One region of the Variovorax sp. 10L421 genome, then DNA from elsewhere that is predicted to be linked to it. Evidence: riboswitches for the same ligand, from Rfam matches in the RefSeq annotation. Region 1 holds a riboswitch; the other holds the start of a gene.
What was found. A riboswitch is a leader RNA that binds a small molecule or an ion and turns the genes downstream of it on or off. The one in region 1 is predicted to bind S-adenosylhomocysteine.
Positions count from the first base shown of each region.

Region 2: another riboswitch for S-adenosylhomocysteine. It lies ahead of metH (methionine synthase); the one in region 1 lies ahead of ahcY (adenosylhomocysteinase).

Region 1 is NZ_JBFTJJ010000008.1:109,110-116,743, forward strand. Features, by position in the region: gene AC1DFC_RS13340 (hypothetical protein) at 1-375, opposite strand, end outside; gene AC1DFC_RS13345 (hypothetical protein) at 513-2,669, opposite strand; S-adenosyl-L-homocysteine riboswitch at 2,818-2,886, shown strand; gene ahcY (adenosylhomocysteinase) at 2,952-4,391, shown strand; gene AC1DFC_RS13355 (TlyA family RNA methyltransferase) at 4,402-5,196, shown strand; gene metF (methylenetetrahydrofolate reductase [NAD(P)H]) at 5,207-6,031, shown strand; gene AC1DFC_RS13365 (septal ring lytic transglycosylase RlpA family protein) at 6,094-6,714, shown strand; gene AC1DFC_RS13370 (23S rRNA (adenine(2030)-N(6))-methyltransferase RlmJ) at 6,727-7,634, opposite strand, start outside.
Region 2 is NZ_JBFTJJ010000027.1:57,860-65,493, forward strand. Features, by position in the region: gene metH (methionine synthase) at 1-1,900, opposite strand, end outside; S-adenosyl-L-homocysteine riboswitch at 1,980-2,055, opposite strand; gene AC1DFC_RS25285 (PACE efflux transporter) at 2,122-2,559, opposite strand; gene AC1DFC_RS25290 (LysR family transcriptional regulator) at 2,662-3,588, shown strand; gene AC1DFC_RS25295 (SH3 domain-containing protein) at 3,601-4,320, opposite strand; gene AC1DFC_RS25300 (homocysteine S-methyltransferase family protein) at 4,394-5,449, opposite strand; gene AC1DFC_RS25305 (histidinol-phosphate transaminase) at 5,521-6,684, opposite strand; gene hutG (N-formylglutamate deformylase) at 6,764-7,585, opposite strand; gene AC1DFC_RS25315 (formimidoylglutamate deiminase) at 7,592-7,634, opposite strand, start outside.

The DNA.
Region 1 (7,634 bases):
GCGATGGCCTTCGCCGGTGCCGCGCGCGGCCTCGGGGAACACCACCACTTCGAGCGCCTTCTGTGTGCCGTCGGCCTGCGGCATGGCGGCGGTGCCGGTGAAGCTGCCACGCTTAATGTCGGACAGCTTGATGCGGTAGACCTCCGACAGCTGCATGTCGGCCGGCCGCACGAGGCTGATGACTTCGCCGCCACGGTCCTTGACGATGAGTTGCTTCGCGTCGGCATAGACGACAGTGCCGCGGATGCGCGCCGGCGGCTGCGCCGGTGCGGCCGTGGCTACGGGCTGTGCAGCGGCGATCGTGGGGGAGGCGAGCGCGCCCGAAAGAGTGAGGGCCGCCAGAACGGCGGAGAAAATTCGGGAAAGGGTGTGCATGAAGGCCTCGTGGGCCGCCGCGCAGACCGAGAGGTGCTGTCGTACGGCGACTGGAGCACTGTACGGCACTCCGCGTTCCTCTGTGTCGGCGGGCAGCGCGATCGCGTCGCCTGCGCCCGCCGCACGATTCGTCTGAATCAATCCATCAAATTGATCTGGAGATAGCCGGCAGTCGATGGACTGTTAGCACCGACGATCGCGAAGATCTTTGCGCCTTGCATCGCGAAGTAAGTCAGGCCCGCGCCGCCATTCGTGATCACTCGCATGCCGTCGGGGTCGAGTGCCCCGAAGACGTTCAGGGCCGCCGATGTCGTGCCGTCCGTGGCAATGGCGCTTCGAGTTGATTGCGTGGCCTGCACGTTCACGGCGCCCCACGAGCCCTGGGTGCTAGCGCCGGCGCCGGTGCCGGTCGGCCAGGCGCTGCTGTCGCTCACGCCGATCCGAAACACTGAGGCCAGTGGGTCTGTGGCCAACTTGCCGGCAATCAGGAAGATCTTCTGATTGCCGAGTCGCGCCACCGAGAAGATCGAATAGTTGGTGGGGTTAGTGACTTCGGTCATCGTCCAGGTGTTTGCGGTGCTTCCGGCCGAGATGGTCCAGGTCTGCAACGATTCACTCGGGCAATTGCTGATCTTGTAGATCGTGTTGTTGGTGCATCGAATCAGCGTCGAGCCGTTGCTCGATATCTGGAACTGCGAGATCGTAGAGCTGGCGGATGCCGACGCGACATCGATACCGAAGCGGTTGTAGACCCCGTCCAGCGCGGCCGCGTCTGTTTCGAGGGCGCGCGAGGCGACGAAGGGTTGCACCGCATAGCTCGTCGTTGCCGCCTGAGTGACGGCGAATGGGAAGGCTCCGACGACCGTGTCTGTGGCCAGGCGGAAGCGCGCGGTGTTCGCCGCGCTCGTGATCCGGTCGCTGGTGAAGACATACGTGCCGCTTTCCGATGGGTCGCTGGCAAGGGTGCCCGCGCTGACCGCGCCGGCGCTGTCCGTCATCTCGTAGCGCCCTGTGTCCATGTTGAGCGCGAGCCATTGCCGAGTTCCGTTGGTTGCGAACACCTTGTAGCGACCGTTTCGCGCATCCTGTTCGGCACCGGTGTCGAGCAGATTGATCTGGATGTAGCCCTGGGTGTTGGCGTTGCGTGTTCCGACGATCACGGAGAGCAGGCCGTTCTGCATGACGTAGTATTTATGGTCGCCGGACAGGTTGAGTCCGCGGATACCGTCAGGTCCTCCTCCCATCGTGGTGATGGGCAGTTCGAGGGTGCCGAAAACGCCGTCCGGCGTGATGCTCCGGCGCGTCGACAGCGCGCTGCTCAGATTGTTTACGCCCCAGGTTTTTTCCGTCGACAAGCCGATTGCCCGGCTGGCGGGCCATGCCGTCGAATCCTGAAGGCCGATGCGCAGCGCCTGTTGGTTGGACGGGCTGAACGACGTCCCGGCGGTGAGATAGACGTTCTGGTCACCGATACGCGCCATGCGAAAGGTCTGCTGGTCGGTGGTGTCGGCCGGGTTCGTGCCACGCCAGAGACCGGAAGCATCCGCCGTGATGGTGTACGACCGTTTCGAAGACTGGGGGCAGTTCTCGATCCGGTTGATGGCGTTGTCGAAGCACATCTCGAGCAGACGGCCACTCTGCGAGATCTTTAATTGCAGGATCTGGGAGTCCGCAACGCCGAGGCTGCTGCGGCTGATGCCGAAGCGGTTGTACGTGCCATCGAGTTGCGCCGCATCGGTCACGAAGGAACGGACTGCGAGGAACGGTTGAACGGCGTAGGTCGCCGGATTGGAGTAAGGCGCAGCGAACGGGAAGCCACCGACCACCACGTCCTGCGCAATCCGAAAGCGCGCATTGTTCACGCTGCCGGCCACTCGGCTGTTCAGAAAAACGTAGGTGCCGGTCTCGGCGACGTCGTTGATGAAACTGCCCGAGGTCGCATCGCCTGTGCCGTCGGTCACTGTGTAGCTCATGGTGTCGAAATTGATCGACAGCATCTGCTGTGAGCCGTTGGCGGCGTAAATGCGGTAGACGCCGTTGCGCGCATCGCCCGGTGCTCGCCCGGAGAGGTCGAGGCGCGCCTGCTTCGGTGTGTTGGGGTCGACACCTTCTGCGATCAGCGAAGGCTCGGCCTCCGCGGAACTCACCGCCTGCAATGCGGTATCGGTCTTCAAAGAACCGGACGACAGCCCGGCGCCGCCGAGGCCGCCTGAGGCTGATCCGCCGGAACCTCCGCCGCAGGCTGCCAGCAGGCCGGCCAGACATGCAACCAGGACTTGTGTCCGAGACCTCATGGCGACTCCCTTGTTGGTGTTTGTTCTATGCAAGCCCTCCGCTTGCAATCCTCGATTTATCGTAACAGAGTGTCTTTACTGCGCGATTGTGAAAATCCCGACAAACCTCTATCGCCTTGCAGGACCGGCCGCCCCGTCTACAATCCGCCGTTCCGAGGAGCGTTGCAGCGCCGCCAGGCGTGAGGCTCGGACCACATCGCAACCACGCTCACCCGCTGTTCTCGCGGTGAGTCTTTCCCCGTAGGCAGTGGCATCTTTCAAACCAGTTTTGTTGGAGTTCCCATGAGCGCCGTTCTCAAGCCCACCCCCGTTTCGACCGCCGACCAGGCGATTGCCGACCTGTCCCTCGCTGCCTGGGGCCGCAAGGAAATCAAGATCGCGGAAACCGAGATGCCCGGCCTGATGGCCATCCGCGAGGAGTTCTCGAAGGCACAGCCGCTCAAGGGCGCACGCATCACGGGCTCGCTGCACATGACCATCCAGACGGCCGTGCTGATCGAGACGCTGCAAGCCCTGGGCGCGACCGTTCGCTGGGCCTCGTGCAACATCTTCTCGACGCAGGACCACGCCGCCGCGGCCATCGCCGCTGCGGGCACGCCGGTGTTCGCCATCAAGGGCGAGTCGCTGAAGGACTACTGGGACTACACCCACGCCATCTTCGACTTCGGCCCCAAGGGCTCGAAGGGCGAAGGTCCGAACATGATCCTGGACGACGGCGGCGACGCCACGCTGCTGATGCACCTGGGCCAGCGCGCCGAGAAGGACCTGGGCGTGCTCGCCAACCCGACCAGCGAGGAAGAGCGCATCCTGTTCGCCGCCATCAAGGCCAAGCTGGCCGCGGACAACACTTGGTACACCCGCAAGTCGGCCGAGATCATCGGCGTGACCGAAGAGACGACCACCGGCGTGCACCGCCTGAACGAGATGAGCGCCAAGGGCACGCTGCTGTTCCGCGCCATCAACGTGAACGACTCGGTCACCAAGAGCAAGTTCGACAACCTGTACGGTTGCCGCGAATCGCTGGTCGACGGCATCAAGCGCGCGACCGATGTGATGATCGCCGGCAAGGTGGCCTGCGTGGCCGGCTACGGCGACGTGGGCAAGGGCTCGGCACAAGCGCTGCGCGCGCTGTCGGCGCAGGTGTGGGTGACCGAGATCGACCCGATCAACGCGCTGCAGGCCGCGATGGAAGGCTACAAGGTCGTGACGATGGAATACGCCGCCGACAAGGCCGACATCTTCGTGACCACCACCGGCAACAAGGACGTCATCACGCACGACACGATGGTCAAGATGAAGGACCAGGCCATCGTCTGCAACATCGGCCACTTCGACAACGAGATCGACGTCGCGTCGATCGAGAAGTACGAGTGGGAAGAAATCAAGCCGCAGGTCGACCACATCACCTTCCCGGACGGCAAGAAGATCATCCTGCTGGCCAAGGGCCGCCTCGTGAACCTGGGCTGCGGCACGGGCCACCCGAGCTTCGTGATGTCGTCGTCGTTCGCGAACCAGACCATCGCCCAGATCGAGCTGTTCACCAAGCCCGACGCCTACCAGGCCGGCAAGGTCTACGTGCTGCCCAAGCACCTCGACGAGAAGGTCGCGCGCCTGCACCTGAAGAAGGTCGGCGCCATGCTCACCGAGTTGACGGACGCGCAGGCCGCCTACATCGGCGTGAGCAAGAACGGTCCGTACAAGCCGGACACGTACCGCTACTGATCGACAGCGCATGCGCGCCGATCAACTGTTGGTAGAGCGCGGCCTGGCCGCGTCGCGTTCGCAGGCTGTGCGGCTCATCGCCGGCGGCTTGCGATGGCGCGACGCGGGCACCAGCGACGCGTGGCGTTCCGTCGCCAAAAACAAGGACGACGTGCCCGAATCGGCCGAGCTCGAGCTGGTCGATGCGGCCGAGGCCCGGTATGTGTCGCGCGGCGGGCTCAAGCTCGAAGGCGCGCTTGCCGTGAGCGGTGTCGATCCCTCCGGCAAAGTGTGTCTCGACGTGGGCCAGTCGACCGGCGGTTTCACCGACTGCCTGCTGCAGCGCGGCGCCGCCAAAGTGGTCGGCGTGGATGTCGGCCACGGGCAGCTGCATGCGAAGCTGCGCGAGGACGAACGCGTGGTCCCCATCGAAGGCGTCAATGCGCGCGCGCTCTCGGCTGACGACTTGCAGGAAGAGGGCGGGGAACCATTCGATCCACGCTTCGACCTGATCGTCGGCGACCTGTCGTTCATCTCGCTCACGCTGGTGCTGCCGGCGGTCGTCGAGTTCCTGGCCGACGACGGCCACCTGCTGATGTTGGTGAAACCGCAGTTCGAGCTGCAGCCCGGCCAGGTCGGCAAGGGCGGCATCGTGCGCGACGAGTCGATGTACGCGGTGGTCGAGAAGCGCTTGCACGATGCCTGCAAGGCGCTGGGCCTGCGGGTGCTGCAATGGTTCGACAGCCCGATCGCCGGGGGCGACGGCAACCGCGAGTTTTTCATTCACGCCGTTCGCGCTGTTCACGGCGCTAACGACGGTTCCTAAGGAGACGCAGGTGCGCCTTCCGTTGAGTTTCGAATTCTTCCCGACCAAGACGCCCGAGGGCGCGGTCAAGCTGCGCGCCGCGCGCCAGCAGCTGTATGTGCGCAAGCCGCAGTTCTGCTCGGTCACGTACGGCGCGGGCGGTTCCACGCACCAGGGCACTTTCGGTGCGGTGCAGGAGATCCTGTCCGAAGGCGTGGACGCTGCGAGCCACTTCTCGTGCATCGGCGCCACCCGCGCCACGGTGCGCGAGCAACTCGCCGAACTCAAGGCCATGGGCGTCAAGCGCCTCGTGGCCCTGCGCGGTGACCTGCCGAGCGGCTATGGCATGGGCGGCGAGTTCCTGTACGCGAGCGACCTCGTTGCCTTCATCCGCGAAGAGACCGGCCGCGACTTCCACATCGAGGTGGCTTGCTACCCCGAGGTCCATCCGCAGGCACGCTCGCCCGAAGCCGACCTGCAGGCCTTTGCCACGAAGGTGAAGGCGGGCGCCGACTCTGCGATCACGCAGTACTTCTTCAGCCCCGAGGCCTACTTCCGCTTCGTCGACGACGTGCGCAAGCTGGGGCTTGACACGCCGATCGTGCCGGGCGTCATGCCGATCACGAGCTCGACGCAGCTCATGCGTTTTTCCGACGCCTGCGGCGCCGAGATTCCGCGCTGGGTCCGTTTGCGGCTGCAGGGCTTCGGCGACGACACGGCGTCGATCAAGGCCTTCGGTCTCGACGTGGTCACCGACCTGTGCGCGCGTCTGCAGGAAGGCGGCGCGCCGGCGCTGCACTTCTACACGATGAACCAGTCGGCGGCCACGCTGGCTGTGCTGGAGCGCCTCGATTGAGTGGGGGCGCGGGGCTTCGTGCAGCGCTCGTCGCTGCGACCTGCGTTCTCGCGGGTTGCGCCATGCCACCTGCGACCGACGCCGAAGGCGGGGCGACGGCGAAGCTGACGCCCTTGCCTCGCGCCATCGCGGTGCCTCCGGGCGCGGCGGCGCGTTCGAGCGTGCCGTCGGTGCGCTATGACCTTGCGGTGTCCGGCACGGGCGAACTGCCGCCGGACGACGGCGTGCCCGGCGATGAGGGCACGCGGGAAATCTTCGAGCGCGGCGGTGCCTCCTGGTACGGCATTCAATTCCATCAGCGCAAGACCGCCAGCGGCGAGCGCTTCGACATGGCAGCCATGACGGCGGCCCACAAGACCCTGCCCTTCAACACGCGCGTGTGCGTGCGCAGCCTCGTCAACGGCAGCGAGGTGCTGGTGCGCATCAACGACCGCGGGCCGTACGCGGCAGGTCGCGTGATCGACCTGAGCCGCGCGGCGGCCGACCGCATCGGCCTGACGAGCATGGGCATCAAGCAGGTGGCGTTGACGGTCGTCGATCGCGAGGGGATGCGTTGCGGCGGATTGCCGGTGGAGGCGGGCGACGTGCTGGCGTCCGCAACAGTACCGGCTGCGCCGCAACGGGCGAGGTCGCCGGCGCCCGCACGCCGCAAGGCGGTCGTGCCGCCCCGCCGCCGGAGATAGGGGCCGGAAGGCTCAGCCGCCCGAATCGAGCGAGAAGGCGGCGTGCCGGTCTTGTGCCAGGCGCTCCGCCAACTGCGGCAGGGCGGCCGCCAGCAGCGGCTTCAGCGTGTACGGCGGGTTGATCAGGAACATGCCGCTGGCCGGCAGCCCCGGCCGGTGCGTTTCGCCCGATGCGTCCGTCGTGATCTTGCTGGACTTGACCGTCAGCGTGGCGTGCAGCCAGGACTTGCCGGCTTTCGTCGCCATGGTCTTGAGCCGGCGCGGCAGGTCGTGCGCCTCGGGGCGCGGAATGATCGGATACCAGACCGCGTAGGTGCCGGTGGCGAAACGCTTGAGCGCCTCGGCCGCGAAGTCGAGCACGCGGCCGTAGTCGGTCTTCATCTCGTAGCTCGGGTCCATCAGCACCAGCGCGCGGCGCGAGGGCGGCGGCAGGAACTTGGTGGCGCTGCCGAAGCCGTCTTCGTTCAACACGGCGATCTGGCGGCCGGCCTCGAGCTGGGCGATGTTGGCGCTCAGCGCGCGGCCGTCGGTCGGGTGCAACTCGAACAGCTTGAGCCTGTCGTGGTCGCGCAGCAGGTGCTGCACGATGAATGGCGAGCCGGGATAGACGCGGGCTCCGCCGTTGGGGTTGAAGTCGTGAATCACTTCCAGGTAGCGCGCAATGGCGTCGGCGACTGGAATTTCGGCTTCAGGCGCTACTTTTTTGGTAGCGGACTTCGCGGCGGGGGCTGGCGCATCGGGTATTTTCTTGCCCGAAAGAAGCCGCAGGATGCCGTCGGCCGCTTCACCGCTGGTGCCGGCGTAGTCGCCGTCGAGCCGGTATAGGCCGGCGCCGGCATGAGTGTCGACGACCGTCAGGGCCGCCTCTTTTTCAAGCAGATGGTCGAGCGTGGCAATCAGCACCGTGTGCTTGAGCACGT
Region 2 (7,634 bases), on a different contig from region 1:
CCAGGTCCCAGGTCTGGAAGAACGGGCCCCAGTCGATGTACTTGGCCAGCTCGGTGAGGTCGAAGTTCTTGAACACGCGCCGGCCGATGAACTTGGGCACCGGCGGCAGGTAGTTCGCGAAATCGACGGGCGTCTTGTTGGCGCGTGCCTTCGCGAGCGGCCACATGGGCACCTGCTTCTTGTTGGCGTGCTGCTGGCGCACCTTGTCGTAGTCGGCGTTGATCTCGTCGATGTAGGCGGTGGCCTGATCGCTCAGGAGCGACTGCGCCACGCTCACGCTGCGCGAGGCGTCGGGCACGTAGACCACGGGGCCTTCGTAGTGCGGCGCGATCTTCACGGCCGTGTGCACGCGGCTGGTGGTGGCGCCGCCGATCAGAAGCGGAATCTTCTTGATGCGGAAGTGGTCGTCCTTCTGCATCTCGCCGGCCACGTACTGCATCTCTTCGAGGCTCGGCGTGATCAGGCCCGACAGGCCCACGATGTCCGCACCCTCGACCTTCGCCTTCGCAAGAATTTCGTGGCACGGGACCATCACGCCCATGTTCACCACTTCGAAGTTGTTGCACTGGAGCACGACGGTCACGATGTTCTTGCCGATGTCGTGCACGTCGCCCTTCACGGTGGCGATGATGATCTTGCCCTTGGTGCGCACGTCGCGGCCCGCGGCCTCGTCCTGGCGCTTTTCTTCCTCGATGTAGGGAATGAGGTGGGCCACGGCCGACTTCATGACGCGGGCGGACTTCACCACCTGCGGCAGGAACATCTTGCCCTGGCCGAACAGGTCGCCCACGATGTTCATGCCGTCCATCAGCGGCCCTTCGATCACGTGCAGCGGGCGGCCGCCCTTGGCAAGGATCTGCTGGTAGGCCTCTTCCGTGTCTTCCACGATGAAGTCGGTGATGCCGTGCACCATCGCGTGCGACAGGCGCTGGTTGACCGGCACCGGGTTCTCTGGCGTGCCGCGCCATTCGAGCTTCTTGCTGTCGTCTTTCGCACCGCTCTTGGCGGTCTCGGCCACCTCGACGAGGCGCTCGCCAGCGTCGGGACGGCGGTTCAGCACCACGTCCTCGACGCGCTCGCGCAGCTCGGGTTCGAGGTCGTCGTACACGCCCACCATGCCGGCGTTGACGATGCCCATGTCCATGCCCGCCTGGATGGCGTGGTACAGGAACACGGTGTGGATCGCCTCGCGCACCGGGTCGTTGCCGCGGAAGCTGAAGCTCACGTTGCTCACGCCGCCCGAGACCTTGGCGCCCGGCAGGTTCTGCTTGATCCAGCGCACGGCGTTGATGAAGTCGACCGCGTAGTTGTCGTGCTCCTCGATGCCGGTGGCAATCGCGAAAATGTTGGGGTCGAAGATGATGTCCTCGGGCGGGAAGCCCACCTCGTCCACCAGGATGCGGTAGGCGCGCTCGCAGATCTCGATCTTGCGTTCGTAGGTGTCGGCCTGGCCCTTCTCGTCGAAGGCCATGACCACGGCGGCGGCGCCGTAGCGCTTCACGAGCTTGGCCTCGTGCTTGAACTTGTCGACCCCCTCCTTCATGGAGATGGAGTTGACGATGCCCTTGCCCTGGATGCAGCGCAGGCCGGCCTCGATGACCTCCCACTTCGAGCTGTCGACCATCACCGGCACGCGCGCGATGTCGGGCTCGCTGGCGATGAGGTTGAGGAAGCGCACCATCGCCGCCTTGCTGTCGAGCATGGCCTCGTCCATGTTGATGTCGATCACCTGCGCGCCGTTCTCGACCTGCTGGCGCGCCACGGCCAGGGCTTCTTCGAACTGGCCGTTCAGGATCATCCGCGCGAAGGCCTTGGAGCCGGTGACGTTGGTGCGCTCGCCGATGTTGACGAACAGCGTGCCCGCTCCGATGGCGACCGGTTCGAGGCCGGACAGCTTCATGGGCGGGGGAACAACGGGGGCGGAATCGGGGGTAGCTGGAGCGGGAATCTGGGACATGGCCTCACCTGCGGAAGAGTCGGACAGGCGAGCGTCGTTGTCGCCCCAAGCCTGACGGCCGGCCTGCGAGGCCCACCGCTGCAACGCTCCTTGGGAAGTGGCGCATTTTAGGTCGATTCAACCGGCCAAGGTAAAAGCCCCCGTTTCCGCTCCCGCCCGCCGGCTCAGGCGGGTTGCGCCTCGCCCATGGCCGAAGCCGGCAGGCCGAACACGCGATCGAAAGCCCAGTTGAAGACGAAGGTGTAGACCAGGAAAAACACCACCAGCCCCAGGTCCATCACCAGCGCCTGCCAGAGCGACACGCCCAGGCCCCAGGCGAACATCGGCACCAGGAAGGCGATCAGCCCGCCCTCGAAGCCGATGGCATGGGCGACGCGGCGGCGCACGCTGCGCCCGCGCACGGCCTGGCGCGACTCCCAGCGCTCGAAGAGCGCGTTGAAGACCAGGTTCCAGATCACCGCGATGACCGAGGCGGCCACCGCCAGCACGCCGGAATGGCCCAGGCCGGCGTCCGTCATCAAGGCCAGCCCGGCGCTGGCGGCGACGATGGCGATGCCTTCGTAAAGGGTGATGTAGACGATGCGACGCTGAATGCCCTGCATGACGCTTTTCTCCTGGTTCGTGGCTGCGATGTCTGGACTTTATGTGTCACCCGCTGATATAAAAAGTTAACTTGTTTCAGTTTTATTGAAAGATCGGGCGCCATGGCCTTCTCCAGCGACAACATCGAAGTCTTCCTGGCCGTGATCGACCACGGTTCTTTCTCTGCCGCGGCGCGGGCGCTGCGCAAGGTGCCATCGGCGGTCAGCATGGCCATCGCCAACCTCGAGGCCGAACTCGCCCTGCCGCTGTTCGACCGCAGCGGCCGCGAGCCCCAGCCCACGGCCGCGGCACGTTCGCTGGAGCCTCAGGCGCGGCTGCTGGCGGCACAACTCGGGCAGCTCCAGGTGCAGGCGCTGGCGCTGACCCAGGGGCTGGAAGACCGGCTCACGCTGGCCATCGCGCCCGAACTGCTGGCCGCGCCCTGGAGCGGCCCGCTGGCCGAACTGGCACGCGAACACCCGCTGCTGCAGGTGGAGGTGCTGGCGGCCCCGCAAGCGGATGCATTGGCGCTGCTGCACAGCGGTCGCGCGCAGCTGGCGCTGGTGTTCGAGCGCCCGAGCCTCGACGGCCGCGAAGGCTTCCAGGAAGTCGGCAGCGACCTGATGGTGGCTGTGATGGCGCCCGACCACCCGGTGCTGCTCGCGGCGCCGGGCGGCCGGCTGCGTGAGGAGCACCTGACGAACACCCGGCAGATCGTCGTGGCCGGCCGCGACCTCGCCAACAGCGATCCGCGCTTCGTGTTCGCGCGCCACGTCTGGCGCACCGACAACGCGCTGGCCGCGCTGAGCCTGATCACCGCCGGGCTGGGCTGGGGCTGGCTGCCACGCAATTTCGCGCGGCCGCACGTGGCGGCCGGGGCGCTGGTCGAGATTCCGTTCGAGAACCTCAGCAACGGGCTGGACCTGTGGGTGGACGTCGTATGGTCACGTGAGCGCCCACTTGGGCTGGGAGCCCAGCGCTTCGTGGCGCTGATAGGGAAAGACCGGGTAGCCCCCGGCGAGTGCAGCCCCAAGACCGGCGGAAACTAGCTGCCGGCCTCTTCAGCGGTCGTGGCCGCGGCCGCCGCCATGGCCACCGCCATGACCACCCCCGTGCCCGTCGCCATGGCCACCCCCGCCATGACCGCCACCCCCGTGCGGTCGTCCGCCGCCACCCCCGGGATGCGAATGCGGCATGCCAGGCGCCGGCCCCGGACGGAAGCTCGGCTGCGGCCGCGGCGGCCTGATGCCGGGGTCCGGCGGCGGACGGAATCCAGGGCCCGATGGCCGGAACCCGGGGCCAGGCTGCCAGGGACGCGGCTGCCACGCCGGCCTGGCTGGCGGCGGCGGACGCCAGCCCGCCACGGGTGGCGGTGGGCGGCCGCCCCACCAGCGCCGCTCGCCGTACCACGGCCGGTCGCGGTAGTAGCTGGCCCAGTAGCTGCCGATCGCGAAGCTGATGATCGGCACGCCGATCACCGCGCCGTAGGTCGCCAGCGGCACGCGCCGCTCCTGGTAGGCGTAGTCGAGGCTGCGCGACCACACCCAGCCGCGCCCGCCGTCGGGCAGCACCACGTCGCACCAGCCATAGCCGCTGGTGCAGCCGATCACGTCGAGCGGCTGGCCGGGCCCGAGCCGCGCCACCAGCGGATAGTCGCCCGAGGGGCCGGCGCGCAGGTTGACCGTGCCGCGGGTGAAGGCCTGCTGCGCCGCGGCCGCAAGCGGCAGGATCAGGGCAAGCGCGCCGATGCCGATCCAGCGTCGTGGGGCGAGTGTGTTCATGGCGGGCTCCTGTTCTTGTGCCAGCCAGCCTAGGCCGGGGCAGGAGCGCCTGTCAATCGGCCGGAGGCGCGATTCAGGCAGCCTCGCGGTAGAAACCCGCGTTGTGGCTGCCCAGTGCGCGGCCCGCGACCGGCGCAACCGCCTTGCCGATGGCCGCGATGTGGTCCGGCGTGGTGCCGCAGCAGCCGCCCACGATGTTCACCAGCCCTTCGGCCGCGAACTCGTGCAGCAGGCGCGAGGTGACGTCGGGCGTCTCGTCGAAGCCGGTTTCACTCATCGGATTGGGCAGGCCCGCGTTCGGATAGCAGCTGATGAAGGTGTCGCCCGCCACCTTCGACAGTTCCTGGATGTAGGGCCGCATCAGCGCCGCGCCCAGCGCGCAGTTCAGGCCGATGGCCAGCGGCTGCGCGTGGCGCACGCTGTGCCAGAAGGCGGTGACGGTCTGCCCGCTGAGGATGCGGCCGGAGGCATCGGTCACCGTGCCGCTGATGATCAGCGGCAGGCGCTGGCCGCTGTTGTCGAAATACTCGTCGACCGCGAACAGCGCGGCCTTGGCGTTGAGCGTGTCGAAGATGGTCTCGACCAGGATCACGTCGGCGCCGCCCTCGACCAGCGCTTCGGTCTGCTCGTAGTAGGCCGCGCGCAGTGCTTCGAAATCGACGTTGCGCGCGCCCGGGTCGTTCACGTCGGGGCTGATGCTCGCCGTCTTGGGGGTCGGGCCGAGGGCGCCGGCCACGAAGCGCGGCTTGTCCGGCGTGCTGAACTTGTCGCAGGCCGCGCGCGCCAGCCTGGCGGATTCGAGGTTCATCTCGCGCGCGAGGTGAGCCATCTTGTAGTCCTCCTGCGCGATGGTGGTCGCACCGAAGGTGTTGGTCTCGATCAGGTCGGCGCCGGCCGCGAGGTAGCCCTCGTGGATGTCGCGGATCACGTCGGGCCGCGTGAGCGAGAGCAGCTCGTTGTTGCCCTTCACGTCGCGCTCGAAGTCCTTGAAGCGCTCCCCGCGGTACTGCGCCTCGGTGAGCTTGAAGCGCTGGATCATCGTGCCCATCGCGCCGTCGAGGATCGCGATGCGTTGCGCGAGGATGCCGGGCAGTGCCTGGCCGCGGGTGTAGGTGAGGGGCTTCGTCATTCCCGCGATTGTAAAAACCCCGGCCTGGCCCGGCTCCCGGGCGGGTCTTGGCGGGCCCGGCCGCAGGGGCTCTAGTCCGACCCGCCCGCAATCTCAGTCAGCGCCTGCACGAAGCGCGCGTTCTCCTCGTCGGTGCCCACCGACACCCGGATGAAGGTCTCGAAGCCCGGCTCCTTCCAGGGCTTGACGATGATCCCGCGCGCCAGCAGCGCCTCGTTGACCGGCCCGTTCGGCCGTGCGAGGTCGACGAACAGGAAGTTGGCCGCCGAGGGCGCGATGCGCAGGCCCGGAAGGACCGACTGCGCGAGCGTGCGAAGCTGCGCCGCCAGCACCTCGCGCTGCCGCACGGTGCGCTCCACCGCCCGCGCCATGTGAGGCTCGTCGCCCCAGGCCGCCAGCGCCGCGGCCTGTGCCGCGAGGTTGACGTTGAAGGGCGTGCGCACCCGGTCGAGCAGCTGCACCAGCGCCTCGTCGGAAGCGATGCCGTAGCCCACCCGCAGGCCCGCGAGCGCCCATGCCTTCGAGAAGGTGCGCAGCACGATCCACGGACGGCCTGCGGCTGCGTCGGCCCCCTCCCACGCGCGCAGCATCGAAAGCACGTCGGGATAGCCGGGCGCCAGCCGCGCGTACTCGTGGTACGCCTCGTCCACCACCAGCAGCGTGCCCGCCGGCACCGCCGCGAGCAGGCGCGCGAAGTCGCCGGCATCGAACATGCAGCCGACCGGGTTCGAGGGATTGGCCAGCATCACCATCTTGGGTCCGCGCGCCAGCGCCGCGCACCAGGCATCGAGGTCGAAGCCGAGCGCCGGCGTGAGCGCCAGCAGCTCGACCTGTGCGCCCATCATGCGCGGGTAGATCTCGTGCAGCCCGAAGGCGGGGCGCTGCGTGAGCACGCGGTCGCCTGGCGAGAGCAGCGCCTGGCACAGCATCTGGAGGATGTCCTCGGAGCCGTTGCCGATCACCACCTGCGCGGGCTGCGCACCCGTGCGCCCGGCGATCGCGGCGCGCAGCGCGGTGCAGTTGGCGTCGGGGTAGGTGCCAGCACGCGCGGCCAGATCGACCAGGGCGCGCGCCACAGCGGGGCTGGCGCCGTACGGGTTCTCGTTGCTCGCGAGCCGCGCGATCTCGGTGGCGCCGTAGCGCGCGCGCACGGCGTCCGAGGACAGGCCCGCGTTGTAGGGCGGCAGCGGCGGCACTTCGGGGCGTGCGAGGGCGTGGATGGCGGTTGTGTTCACAGGTCGAATACCTTGCCGGGATGGAGCGGGTGAAGGAAATCGAGTGCCTGGCCGGGCGCAGCGAGAAAGTCCGGTGCGTTCACCCGCGGCGGCCTTCGACGAAACCGAGCACCGCCTCCAGCATCCTGCGCACATGCGGTTGCACGCCCGCCGCCACCTCGGGCAGGTAGTCGAACGGCAACTGCTCCTGCATGTAGCTCGACTGCGTCATCTCCAGCTGCACCGCGTGCACGCCGCCGGCCGGATTCCCGTACTGGCGCGTGATGTGGCCGCCCGTGAAGCGGCCGTTGAGCACGCCGGTGTAGCCCGTGGCCGATTTCGCGATGCCGAGCAGCGTTTCGGCCAGCGCCGAGTCACAGCTCGCGCCGTTGGCGGTGCCGAGGTTCAGGTCGGGCAGCTTGCCCTCGAAGAAGCGCGGCAGCACCGAGCGGATCGAGTGCGCGTCCCACAGCGCGATGGTGCCGTGCGCGGCCTTCAGGCGGTCGAGCTCGGCCCGCAGCTGCCGGTGGTACGGCACCCAGATCGCATCGCGGCGCGCGGCGACTTCGTCGTCGTCCGGCACGTCGGCAGGGTTGGCGTAGACCGGCGTGTCGTCGAAGGTGTCGACGGGGCACAGGCCGGTGACGCTCTGGCCCGGGTACAGGCTCGCGCCGTCCGGCGGACGGTTCAGGTCGACCACGTAGCGCGAGTGCGTGGCCGCGAGCACCGAGGCGCCCAGTTCATCGGCGAAGTCGTAGAGCCGTTCGAGGTGCCAGTCGGTGTCGGCCACGTGGCGCGCTTCGTCGGTGAAGCGGGCGGCGAGCGCGGGCGGCACGTAGGTGCCGACGTGCGGCATCGAGATCAGCAGCGGGCGTGTGCCCTGGCGGAAGCGGAAGGCGGGTTCGGTGGTCGTGAAGGCCATGGGAATTCAGTCCTTGAGAAGTTGGGTGCGCGCGGCCACGAAGGCGGCC